Regions from separate parts of the Niveibacterium microcysteis genome, predicted to be linked through region 2. Evidence: predicted binding sites of a transcription regulator. Region 2 holds the regulator's gene; the other holds the start of a gene.
What was found. The regulator HrcA, encoded in region 2, represses chaperone genes, less so after heat shock. The targets are predictions, from matches to a motif close to TNTTAGCACTCNNNGNCNNNGAGTGCTAANA.
Positions count from the first base shown of each region.

Region 1: the regulator HrcA is predicted to act here: its motif matches at 4,081-4,111, upstream of JY500_RS17685 (co-chaperone GroES).

Region 1 covers NZ_CP071060.1:3,894,038-3,899,989, forward strand. The annotation lists gene JY500_RS17665 (sensor histidine kinase) at 1-223, opposite strand, end outside; gene JY500_RS17670 (response regulator) at 210-884, opposite strand; gene JY500_RS17675 (hypothetical protein) at 1,375-1,920, shown strand; gene groL (chaperonin GroEL) at 2,004-3,647, opposite strand; gene JY500_RS17685 (co-chaperone GroES) at 3,696-3,986, opposite strand; gene JY500_RS17690 (hypothetical protein) at 4,209-4,595, opposite strand; gene JY500_RS17695 (HAMP domain-containing histidine kinase) at 4,699-4,911, opposite strand; gene JY500_RS17700 (sensor histidine kinase) at 5,276-5,952, shown strand, end outside.
Region 2 covers NZ_CP071060.1:2,823,916-2,829,867, forward strand. The annotation lists gene dapB (4-hydroxy-tetrahydrodipicolinate reductase) at 1-311, opposite strand, end outside; gene JY500_RS12800 (outer membrane protein assembly factor BamE) at 363-749, opposite strand; gene fur (ferric iron uptake transcriptional regulator) at 843-1,304, shown strand; gene recN (DNA repair protein RecN) at 1,360-3,027, opposite strand; gene JY500_RS12815 (NAD kinase) at 3,038-3,922, opposite strand; gene hrcA (heat-inducible transcriptional repressor HrcA) at 4,033-5,082, shown strand; gene hemH (ferrochelatase) at 5,091-5,952, shown strand, end outside.

The DNA.
Region 1 (5,952 bases), 1.1 Mb from region 2:
TCAGCCTTGCAATGGCGGCGACGTTCGCTTCCAAGGCCCGATCGTATGGTTTGTCGGCAATGCCCTGCGCGACATGGTGGGTAGCGATGATCGAGATGGGCCACAGGAACAGCAGCGGCGCGAGCATCCAGTCGAGGATCTCGCCGAACAGGGAATACGGCGGGCGTCGCCCTCCCGCGCCGCCCTTGGACGACGCGGAGCCGGGCCATCTAGGTAGCCGCATCCGGCTTTTCAAGGCAGTAACCGAGCCCGCGCACCGTGGCGATCTTCAGGCCCGACGGCTCCAGCTTCTTGCGCAGGCGATGGACGTAGACCTCGATCGCGTTGTGCGAGACCTCCTCGCCCCATCCGCACAGATGGTCGACCAGCTGCTCCTTGCTCACCAGGCGCCCGGCGCGCAGCAACAGCGTTTCCAGCACGCCGATCTCGCGCGCGGAGAGCTCCACAACCTGGCCACCCACCATAACGACGCGGTCCGCCTGGTCGTAGGACAGCGCCCCGAGCGTGATGCAGCGCCCCTGCCCGGTGCCCCGCCGCGTCAGCGCGCGGGCGCGCGCTTCGAGTTCGGGCAGCGCGAAGGGCTTGGTCATGTAGTCGTCAGCACCGGCATCGAGCCCGCGCACACGCTCTTCGATCGCATCCTGTGCGGTGAGAATCAGAACCGGCGTGGTCGATTTGCGCCCACGCAGGCGCTTGAGCACTTCGATGCCCGGAAGTTTTGGCAGGCCCAGGTCAAGCACCACCAGGTCGTATGACTGGCTGGCGAGCGCGGCATCGGCCTCGCTGCCGGTTGGCACATGATCGACCGCGAAGCCGCCGCGTTTGAGCGCGCGAATCAGCGCATCGGCAATGATCTCGTCGTCTTCAGCGAGCAGGATTCTCATGGGATGCCCCGGGAGCCGCACTGGCAGGACGCCAGCGCGCTGCGAACGGCAGTTTAGCACCCACCCCCCTTGAGGCGTCACAGCACCTGCGGGGCGCCGGAAGGGCGAAAAAAAGCCCCGCACGAAACGCACGGGGCCTCAGGAATGTTTGGCCACGTGAGGGCAGCCGTTTTCGATATTACTGTTGCGTGCCCGCAAATCAAGAGGCAAATCGCGGCGGGCTCCCTGCGGCTGTTTGTGCGAGCCGTTCTCATCAGCACCAAAGCCTTGTCGCGCATGGTTCAGCAACCCCGGAATTTGCAAAACGCATACCCTTCATCGATCATTGCGGCCATACGCCAGCGGATTGCATTTGTCGTATTCCCGCAACAACGCCGCGTTAAGCCGTTTCGACGCCGTCGCGGCGCGGCATTGCGCCGGGCCGCAGAAGCAAGCACAGTAAGAAAAGAAAGAGGCGCATACAACGATGTGCGCCAGCGAGAGAGACAACATGAGAGATACCGTCTTCTTCAAGACTGAGGCCGGCGCGCAGGAGATCACCGCGCGTCAGATCCGCCTGCATCCGCGCGTGCGCTCCCTGCTCGTGCTGATCGACGGCAAGCACCGTGCAGGCGAACTGCTCGATACACTGCAGACAATCGGGGTCACCGAGGACAGCTTCCGCGAACTGATCGGCCACGGGCTGATCGCGGGTACCGGGGCCGAGGCCAACGCCCCGCCTGTTGCAATCGAAGCGTCGCCCGACGCGCCAGACACCGAAATCCCCGCCGCAGCCGGTGAAGATGTGGCGCAGGCGGCGCCCGCCGACGAGCAGGAGCAGCGCCGCGCGCTGTACGCCTATTTCAACCTGCATATCCGCGAAACGCTGGGGCTGCGCGGTTTCATGCTGCAACTGCAGGTCGAGAAGGCCGAAACGCTCGCCGACTACGCTGCGATCCGCGACCAATTCCTCGCCGCAGCGCGCAAGTCCAAAGGTGAAGTGGTGGCGGCTGCCATGCAAGCCGAACTCGATCGCCTGCTCGCACCGCCCGCCTGAGCCCGCCGCAAACGGCGCCCCCAAAAAAGAAACCCCGCCGGAGCGGGGTTTCTTCATTCAGCCGTTCGGATGAACCGGGACAATTACATGCCCATGTCCATGCCGCCCATGCCGCCCATGCCGCCAGGCATGCCGCCGGCCGGCTTGTCTTCCGGCAGTTCGGCAACCATCGCGTCGGTGGTCAGGATCAGCGAAGCGACCGAAGCGGCGTTCTGCAGCGCGGTGCGGGTCACCTTGGCCGGATCCAGCACGCCCAGCTCGACCAGGTCACCATAGGTGCCGTTCGAAGCGTTGTAGCCGTAGTTGCCCGAACCTTCCAGCACCTTGGCGATCACGACCGACGGCTCGTCGCCGGCGTTCGCAACGATCTGGCGCAGCGGCTCTTCGATCGCGCGCAGCACGATCTTGATGCCGGCGTCCTGGTCGGCGTTGTCGCCCTTGATGGCGCCAACCGCAGCGCGGGCGCGCAGCAGGGCAACGCCACCACCGGCAACCACGCCTTCTTCAACGGCGGCACGGGTAGCGTGCAGCGCGTCTTCGACACGGGCCTTCTTTTCCTTCATTTCGACTTCGGTCGCAGCACCGACCTTGATCACCGCAACACCGCCGGCCAGCTTGGCCTTGCGCTCTTGCAGCTTTTCCTTGTCGTAGTCGCTGGTCGCGGTTTCGATCAGGGCGTCGATCTGGGCCACACGAGCCTGGATCGCTTCAGCCTTGCCGTTGCCGTCGATGATGGTGGTGTTTTCCTTCTCGACTTCGATGCGCTTGGCTTGGCCCAGGTCAGCCAGGGTAGCCTTCTCGAGCGTCAGGCCAACTTCCTCGGCGATCACGGTGCCGCCGGTCAGGATGGCGATGTCTTCGAGCATGGCCTTGCGACGGTCGCCGAAGCCCGGGGCCTTGACGGCAACGGTCTTCAGGATGCCGCGGATGTTGTTCACCACCAGGGTCGCCAGGGCTTCGCCTTCGACGTCTTCAGCGATGATCAGCAGCGGACGGCCGGCCTTCGCCACTTGCTCCAGCACCGGCAGCAGGTCGCGGATGTTCGAGATCTTCTTGTCGAACAGCAGCACGAAGGGGTTGTCCAGAGCGGCGATCTGACGCTCCTGGTTGTTGATGAAGTACGGCGACAGGTAGCCGCGGTCGAACTGCATGCCTTCAACGACATCCAGCTCGTTGTCGAGCGACTTGCCGTCTTCGACGGTGATCACGCCGGCCTTGCCGACCTTGTCCATCGCGCTGGCGATGATGTCGCCGATCGAGCTGTCGGAGTTGGCCGAGATCGAACCGACCTGGGCGATTTCCTTCGAGGTGGTGGTCGGCTTGGCGGCCTTCTTCACTTCGGCGACCAGGGCGGTGACAGCCTTGTCGATACCGCGCTTCAGGTCCATCGGGTTGTGGCCCGACACGACCAGCTTCATGCCTTCGCGAACGATGGCCTGGGCCAGCACGGTCGCGGTGGTGGTGCCGTCACCGGCGTTGTCCGAGGTCTTGGAAGCAACTTCCTTGACCATCTGTGCGCCCATGTTCTCGAACTTGTCCTTCAGCTCGATTTCCTTGGCGACGGAGACGCCGTCCTTGGTCACGGTCGGGGCGCCGAACGAGCGCTCCAGCACCACGTTGCGACCCTTCGGGCCGAGGGTGACCTTGACCGCGTTGGCCAGGATGTTGACGCCATTGACGATCTTGACGCGTGCGTCGTCGCCGAACAGAACTTGCTTAGCGGGCATTGTGTAGCTCCTGAATACTCTGGAATTTCAGACCGGGGAACGGGAGGCTCAGGCCTCGACCACGCCCAGGATGTCTTCTTCACGCATGACCAGGACTTCCTGGCCATCGACCTTGACGGTCTGGCCGGCGTACTTGCCGAACAGCACGCGGTCGCCAACCTTCAGATCAACCTTGCGCACTTCACCGTTGTCCAGGAACTTGCCCGGGCCAACTGCGACGACTTCGCCCTGGTCCGGCTTCTCGCCTGCGGAATCAGGGATCACGATGCCGGATGCGGTGGTGCGCTCGGCTTCGATGCGCTTGACGATCACACGGTCGTGCAAAGGACGGATCTTCATCAGGTCACTCCTCGTACGTAGTACGTTCAATGAATCGGGCCGGCGAACCGGCCCCGAAAAAACGGTAGCGGCGGGGTGCGTTTGCGCGCCATGCTGTTAGCACTCACCCCTGACGAGTGCTAATAATAGGTGCGACCTCCCCCCTTTTCAAGTCGCGACCTTCAAAAAACCGGCGGCAACGCGCGCGCCGAGACGCACGCCAAACGCTGCCAGATGACGCGGCTATGCCGCCCTTGCTGGCGACAGCCTGCTGCGCGCCGCCGTCCGCACCGTGTTCGGGCGGCTTAGCCCGGCCGCCATGGACAACTCGTAGTTAGCGTTACTGCGGGCACGTGCGGCCGCGAACTTGAGCGCCTCAACCAGCTCGACCTGCTCGCCGACAGCAAGCGACCGCCCCTCGAGCGCACGTAGCCGGCGAGCAAGGCGGCGTCGGCAGTTAACACCCGCTTCGTGGATTTGATGCTCGACCTCTGCGATGGCGCGGGTTACGTCCTCTGACGTCAAGGGCGCGCCTGAATAGCGATCACGCAGCATCCGGCCGCGGCTGCGAAATTCATTGAGAACGGTTTGATGGATTGCGCTGGCGGTCAGCGTTGAGTTGGTGCTCATGCAGGCTCCTGAACCAAACAGAATGACGCGATCTTCGCAGCGCTCCGCGCACGCCGCTTTACCTTGGCGGCCAATAGCCTGTCCGGCCAGCGCAGCAGAGTCCTTAAGACGGCGGCGCGAGCAGGCTGGTGGCGGTGAGGGGCAAGCCGACGCGGAAGGTGGGACCGCCCCCCTCGACCGATTTGGCGACGATGTCGCCCCCCAACACCGAGCTCACGACGTTGTGCACAATGTGCAGGCCGACGTGGCTGCTGCCTCGCCAGAGCTTGGTGGTGACAAACGCGTCAAAGGTCTGGGGCAAATGGCGACTTGGCATACCAACGCACTGCCGGAACCGACGATCGGAGCCATATCGATCGATCGCCGGCGTCGCAGACGCAGGCAACCTCCGCGCGCCCCGCCAAGCCGTGCAGCGATCGGTTCTTAAGCAATGGATGCCCAAGGTGCTCGGCGAGCGTTGCAACGCAAGCATCGGCCTGAAAAGCCCCGCTCGTTTGGTGCGCGCGTTCGGGCAAACGCAGCAAGGCCGAGAAATTGTGAAATTCGTGTGTAGCGCTCAAGTCGGCGCCCCGCCGGCCGTCACATAGGCATCGAACGTCGGAACCGCCGGGGGCGGCACTTCGCCGCCCCCCGCCCACACGAGGCTTCGCCCCGCAGCGACGACAGAACTAGAACGGACAATGAAGAAATCCCGTGTGCCGACCGCGCTGCTGCTGGTCGCTTACGGCGCGGCGGCGCTCTTGAGCACCAGCGGCGCCGTAGCTCGACCACCTGCCAGCGAACAGTGGCTGCATCCCGTTGCGGGCGGCATTGCGCTGCTTATCACCCTTACGCTGCGAGGCGGCGGCGAGCGGCGGCAACCGGTGCTCGCCCTGATCGGGCTGATCGCCGTGCTGGTCGGCCTGCCGCTGTTGGGCGCGGTTCGCGCGCCCGAAGCGGGCGGCGTTGCCGCGCTGTGGCCGGCCGATACGCCGGCGGCCTTCGGCGCCCTGATCCTGATCTGGGCGGCCGGCTATATCGGGCTGAGCCTGCGCGCCGACCGCATCACACGCGGCATGGCCGAGGCGTTGGCTTGGGCGATCTGCGCGACGGCGCTCGCCGCGCTGATCTGGACATCGCTGTCGCTGCCCCTGATCTACGGCCTGGTGGCCCTTGCTTCGCCGCCGCCGGCCGTATCAATTGGGTTGCTGCTGCTCGGCTTGCGGCTGTTCGCCCACTGCCGTGCGCATCGCCCCGCCGCGCGCAGCGAGGACGTTCGCGTGGCGCGCATCGGCGTTGGTTTTCTCATCGCGGTGGCGTTCGTGACCACACTGGTCACGCTCGTGGCGCTGGAGACCCAGATCGAGCGCTCGCTCTA
Region 2 (5,952 bases):
GCATCGAAACCAGTGGTACCAATGATCATTGCCTTGCCCGCAACGCGCGCCGCCTCAAGGTGGCGCAAGGTGCCTTCCGGGCGGGTGAAATCGATCAAGCAATCAGCCACGTCGAACGCAGCGGCAACATCCGAGCTAATCGCCACCGACTGGCCAATACCGACCAATTCACCAGCGTCACGCCCAAGAAAGGGGCTATCCGGCAGATCAAGCGCCGCGGCCAGCGCACACGCCGGATCCCGCAAAGTGGCCTCGATCAGCATCCGGCCCATGCGTCCGGACGCACCGGCGATCGCGACGTTGACGGTCATGCTCAATCCTCGAAAGACGATTCGTTGCTGCGATTGGTGGGTATGGCAGGCTTACTTCTTGCGCGGCTCGATTTCGATCAGGCGATTCTGTCCGTCATCGTTGGGCGGCGCCGGCTGGATGTCGCCATCCCAGCGGGCAAGCTTTCCGTCGACGAAGTAAACCGAGAACACCTTGCGATCAACCGACGAGCTGCGACCGGAGCGGAACTCATACGGATAGTCCCAGCGATCCGCATGGAACGGATCATTCAGCAACGGGGTGCCAAGAATGAAACGCACTTGCTCAGGCGTCATGCCGGTCTTCAGACGACCGACCATTTCGCCGGTGATGGACATGCCTTGCCGGACGTCGACCCGATACGGGCGCAGCCATTCGCAACCGCTCGTCAAGGGGATCAGGCAAAACAGGGAGAGCAGTACGGCAGAGCGAAAACTCAAGCGCGGCATGGATTCGACGGAGCGAGTCGCGTTTTCAAATGGAGCGTCAGACTATATCATAAGGGTCTGAACCGACCCCCGTGCCAGGCCTCCATGACCAATTCCCAAAGTCTCAAGAGCATGGGTCTCAAAGCCACTCTGCCCCGGCTCAAGATCCTGGAACTCTTTCAGCGTACCGATCAGCGTCACCTCACCGCGGAGGACGTCTATCGCATGCTGATGGCCGAGAACATGGATATCGGGCTTGCGACGGTGTATCGCGTTCTGACGCAGTTCGAACAGGCGGGTTTGCTCGAGCGCCATCACTTTGAATCCGCGAAAGCGGTATTTGAACTGAACCACGGCCAGCATCACGACCATCTTGTCTGCATGCAATGCGGACGCGTCGAAGAGTTCTACGATGCCGACATCGAAGAGAAGCAGAACCGCATCGCCAGCGACCGCGGTTTCAAGGTGCGTGAGCATGCGCTTCACCTGTATGTCGACTGCCTCAAGGACGATTGTCCGCACAAGCGGAACATGCCGCCCGCGTTCCCGCTGAACGCCAACGAGTAAAGAAAAACGGCGCCCTCGGGCGCCGTTTTTATTCAGGCTGTGCTCGGCGACGCGATCACCCCGTCGTTGCCTCGAAGCCCAGCATCTCAGCCGCATGGGTTCGCGTCGTTTCGGTAATCCGCTCACCGCCCAGCATTCGGGCGATTTCATCGATACGGGCGGCGGCATCCAGCACTTGAACGCGGGAGTATGTCGCCCCGTCGCGCGACTCCTTGGAAATCTGCCACTGCCAATCCGCCCGCGCGGCAACCTGTGGCAGGTGGGTCACACACAGCACCTGGCAACGCCTGCCAAGCTCGCTGAGGCGCCGCCCGACCACCTCGGCGACACGCCCGCCGATACCGACATCCACTTCGTCGAAAACGAGCGTCGGCACCGCTTGCGCCTCACTGGCGATCACCTGGATCGCCAGCCCGATCCGGGAAAGCTCGCCACCCGACGCCACTTTCGCAAGCGGGCGGGGTTCCTGATGCGGATTTGCCGCAACCAGGAACTCAACCACTTCCTGACCGTGCGCACCGCCGGACGGCGCTTCAGCAAGCCGAATCTCGAACCGGCCTCCGGCCATCGCAAGATCTTGCATCGCTTCGGTGACGCTTGAGCCAAGCGACGCGGCCGCGACGCGCCGGCGCTCACTGAGCTCGGCAGCCAGCGTGTGGTATGCAGTGCGCGCATCCGACTCTGCCAACGCGAGCGCATCGAGGTCGCTCGCCCGTTCAATCAGGGCAAGGCGTTCGCCCCATTCCGCCTCAAGAGCAGGGATCCCCTCCGGCGCCACGCGATACTTGCGCGCAAACTGCGTGACCGCCGCAATGCGCCGCTCGCATTCGGCCAGCGCTTCCGGATCGAGCTCCATTCGGTCGCGATAGCGTCGAAGCTCGGCCACCGCCTCACCAAGTGCGATACCCGCGCCATCAAGCAATTCGGCGACCGGCGTGAGATGGCCGTCAAACCGGGCCAACTCCGCCATGCGGGCGGCGAGCCGTTCGACCTCGGTCGCGATCGCCAGCTCACCCTCGTCCAAGGCGTCCAGCGCAGCGCCCGCACCCTCGATCAAGCCCGCGGCGTGCGACAAGCGTTGATGGTCCGCATTGGTTTGCTGCCATTCGGCTTGGACGAATGCGAGCGTGCGCGCTTCACTCAATTGCCATTCGAGCATCTCGCGCTCGCGCGCGGTAGCCTCGCCTTCGGCTTCAGCAGTTTCGAGCGCACGAACCGCCGCTTGCCAGGCCCGCCAGGCCGCCGACACCTCCTTGGCCAAGGCCGTTGCGCCGGCATGCGTATCGAGCAGCTCTCGCTGCGCGTCGCCTCGCAGCAAGGCATGGTGCGCGTGCTGACCGTGAATATCGGCCAGCAGTTCGCCAAGCGATTTGAGCTGCGCCGCCGTGACGGGCGATCCGTTCACATAGCAACGCGAACGGCCCCCTCCATCGACTACGCGACGGACCAGAACCTCGGTATCGGCCTCAAGGTCGTTCTCGTTTAGCCAGGCAGCAACCGGGCCCACCGGTGCGCAATCGAACATGCCTGAGATTTCGGCGCGCTCACAGCCCGCCCGAACCATGGCGCTATCGGCGCGATCGCCAAGCAGCAGCGACAGCGCATCCAGCAGAATCGATTTGCCCGCCCCGGTTTCGCCTGTGAGCACACCGAAGCCGGGCGCGAATTCGAGGTCGAGTTGATCGACCAGGACAAAGTCTCGGATCGTCAGACGACGTAACACGGTAAGTCCTTCAGGGAAGTCGTGGCGCAGCGCTCCAGTGGAGCTTTTGGCGCAGGATGGAGTAGTAGCTGTAACCGGGCGGGTGCAACAGGGTCACGACGTGATCTGAACGCCAGATGCGTATCCGATCGCCGGCGCGGGCATCGAAGCGCGCCTGCCCATCGAAATGCACGCGCGCGTCATGCGGTGGCTGCACCACGATTTCGATTCGGCAATCGTCCGACACGGTAATCGGCCGGTGAGTCAGCGCATGCGGACACAAAGGAACCAGGGCGATACCCGTCACGCCCGGGTGAAGAATGGGGCCGTTGGCAGACATGGCATATGCCGTGGACCCGGTGGGTGTACACACGATGATGCCATCTGATCTCTGGTGATAGACAAACTCGCCGTCGAGATGCAGTTCGAACTCGATCATGCGACCGATCTCGCCCTTGCTGACCACCGCATCGTTCAGCGCCATGGTGTGGAACACGCGATCGCCCGCGCGCACGACTTCTGCCTCAAGCAGCATCCGGGTGTCGTGCCGCGCACGGCCAGCGAGGATCGCGCCGACGTGCTCGAACATGTCTTCGCGCGGAATATCGGTGAGAAAGCCGAGGCGCCCCTGGTTGACACCGACCAGCGGCACAGCATGGCTCGCGAGTCGCCGCGCCGCGGTCAGCAGCGTTCCGTCGCCGCCCAGCACGATGGCAAGATCTGCCTTGGCACCGATCTCGTCAAACGCCGCAACGCGGAATTCACCGCCAATGCCGGTAGCGCTCGCGGTACCCTGTTCAATCAGCACTTCACAGGCGCGCTCGCGCAGGAACAGCGCAAGGCGAAGCACCGCGTCCGACACTTCCGGACTCTGGTACTTTCCAATGAGCGCGATCGTCTTGAAACCGTTCTGCATGGCACCCATTTAACCACAAGGCGCACTGCGGCTGCCGCAAGCACGGCGCGCCTCCGGATCGATAGCGCCGACGCGTTGCGATCGTGCTTTTTTTCCCTAGAATGGCCGACATGGAATCACGCCCCGCCAATCAGCCACTCGACCAGCGTGCGCAGATCCTGTTGAAGACGCTGGTCGAGCGGTACATTGCAGACGGCCAGCCGGTCGGCTCGCGCGCATTGTCGCGCTCGTCGGGGCTTGAGCTATCGCCCGCCACGATCCGCAACGTCATGGCCGACCTCGAAGAGTTCGGCCTCGTTACGTCGCCGCATACCTCCGCCGGCCGGGTGCCAACCGCCAAGGGCTATCGCCTGTTTGTGGACAGCCTGCTCACGGTGCAACCGCTGCAGCAAGCGCAACTGCTTGAGCTGGAACACCATTTACAGCCCGACCAGCCGCAGCGAGTGATCAGCACCGCGTCACACCTGCTATCCGAACTCACCCGCTTTGCTGGCGTGGTGGTGACGGCCCGCAAGGAAGCCACGCGCATCCGGCAATTGGAGTTTGTCGGCCTGTCGGAACGCCGCATCCTGCTGATCATCGTGACGCAGAACGGGGATGTGCAGAACCGCATCCTGATGACGCAGCGGCCTTACACCGGCGATGAACTAGTGCGCGCCACCAACTTCCTCAACCAGAACTTCGCCGGCCTCGAATTCGACGAGATTCGCGAGCGTGTGCGCGCCGAGCTGGTCCAGTTGCGTGAGGACATGTCGGAGCTGATGTCCGCAGCGATCACCGCGGGGCAGGATGCAATCTCCGAGACGAACGCGTCCTCCTATGTGCTGAGCGGCGAGCGCAACCTGCTGGAAGTCGAGGACCTGTCGTCCAACATGGCGCGTCTGCGCGACCTGTTCCGGCTGTTCGAACACAAGACCGGGCTGCTGCAGCTGCTTGAGGTGTCGCGCGATGCACAGGGTGTTCAGATTTTCATTGGCGGCGAATCCGGCATTGCATCGCTCGACGATTGCACCGTCGTCACCGCCCCCTACAAGGTCGATGGGCAGGTGGTCGGCTCACTCGGCGTAATCGGCCCGACCCGGATGGCCTATGAGCGCGTGATCCCGATCGTCGACATCACCGCGCGCCTGCTCTCGAGCGCCCTCACCCCGCAGAACTGAGCCCATTGATGCCCCGCTTCAAACCCGAACCGCCCTTCCGGCATGGCACGGCCCCGAAGGTCGGCGTACTGCTGGTCAACCTCGGCACGCCGGATGCGCCGACGCCGAGCGCCCTACGTCGCTACCTGAAGGAGTTCCTGTCGGATCCGCGTGTCGTTGAAATTCCGCGTCTGGTTTGGTGGCCGATCCTCAACGGCATCATTCTGAATACGCGACCAAAGAAGTCAGCACTGAAGTATGCAAGTGTGTGGGACCGCGATGGCTCACCGCTGGCGGTGCACACGCAGCGCCAGGCAAAGCTGCTGCGTGGCTACCTTGGCCAGAATCGGCAGCAGCCGATCGAAGTGTTGCATGCGATGCGCTACGGCAACCCGTCGATGCCTGCACAGCTCGATGCCATGCGCGCCGCCGGCTGTACCCGCATCCTCGTTGTGCCGCTCTACCCGCAATACGCCGGCAGCACCACCGGGTCGGTCGCAGACGCCCTCGCGAGCTGGATGCAGGGCTGTCGCAACTTGCCTGAGCTACGGCTCGTGCGCGCCTTCGCGGACGACGACGCCTATGTCGCCGCGCTGGCTGCCAGCGTGCGAGAGCACTGGCAGCGCAGTGGCCGGGCTGAACGGTTGGTCATGAGTTTTCATGGCGTGCCGCGCTACACGCTCGATCGCGGCGACCCGTATCACTGCGAATGCCACAAGACGGCTCGGCGCCTCGCAGAAGCCCTCGCACTCAAGCCAGAGGACTACGTGCTGACCTTCCAGTCACGCTTTGGTCGCGCCGAGTGGCTGCAGCCTTACACCGAGCCAACGCTTCAAGCGCTGGCAAAAGCCGGCGTCAAGAAGGTGGATGTAATCTGCCCCGGCTTTGTTT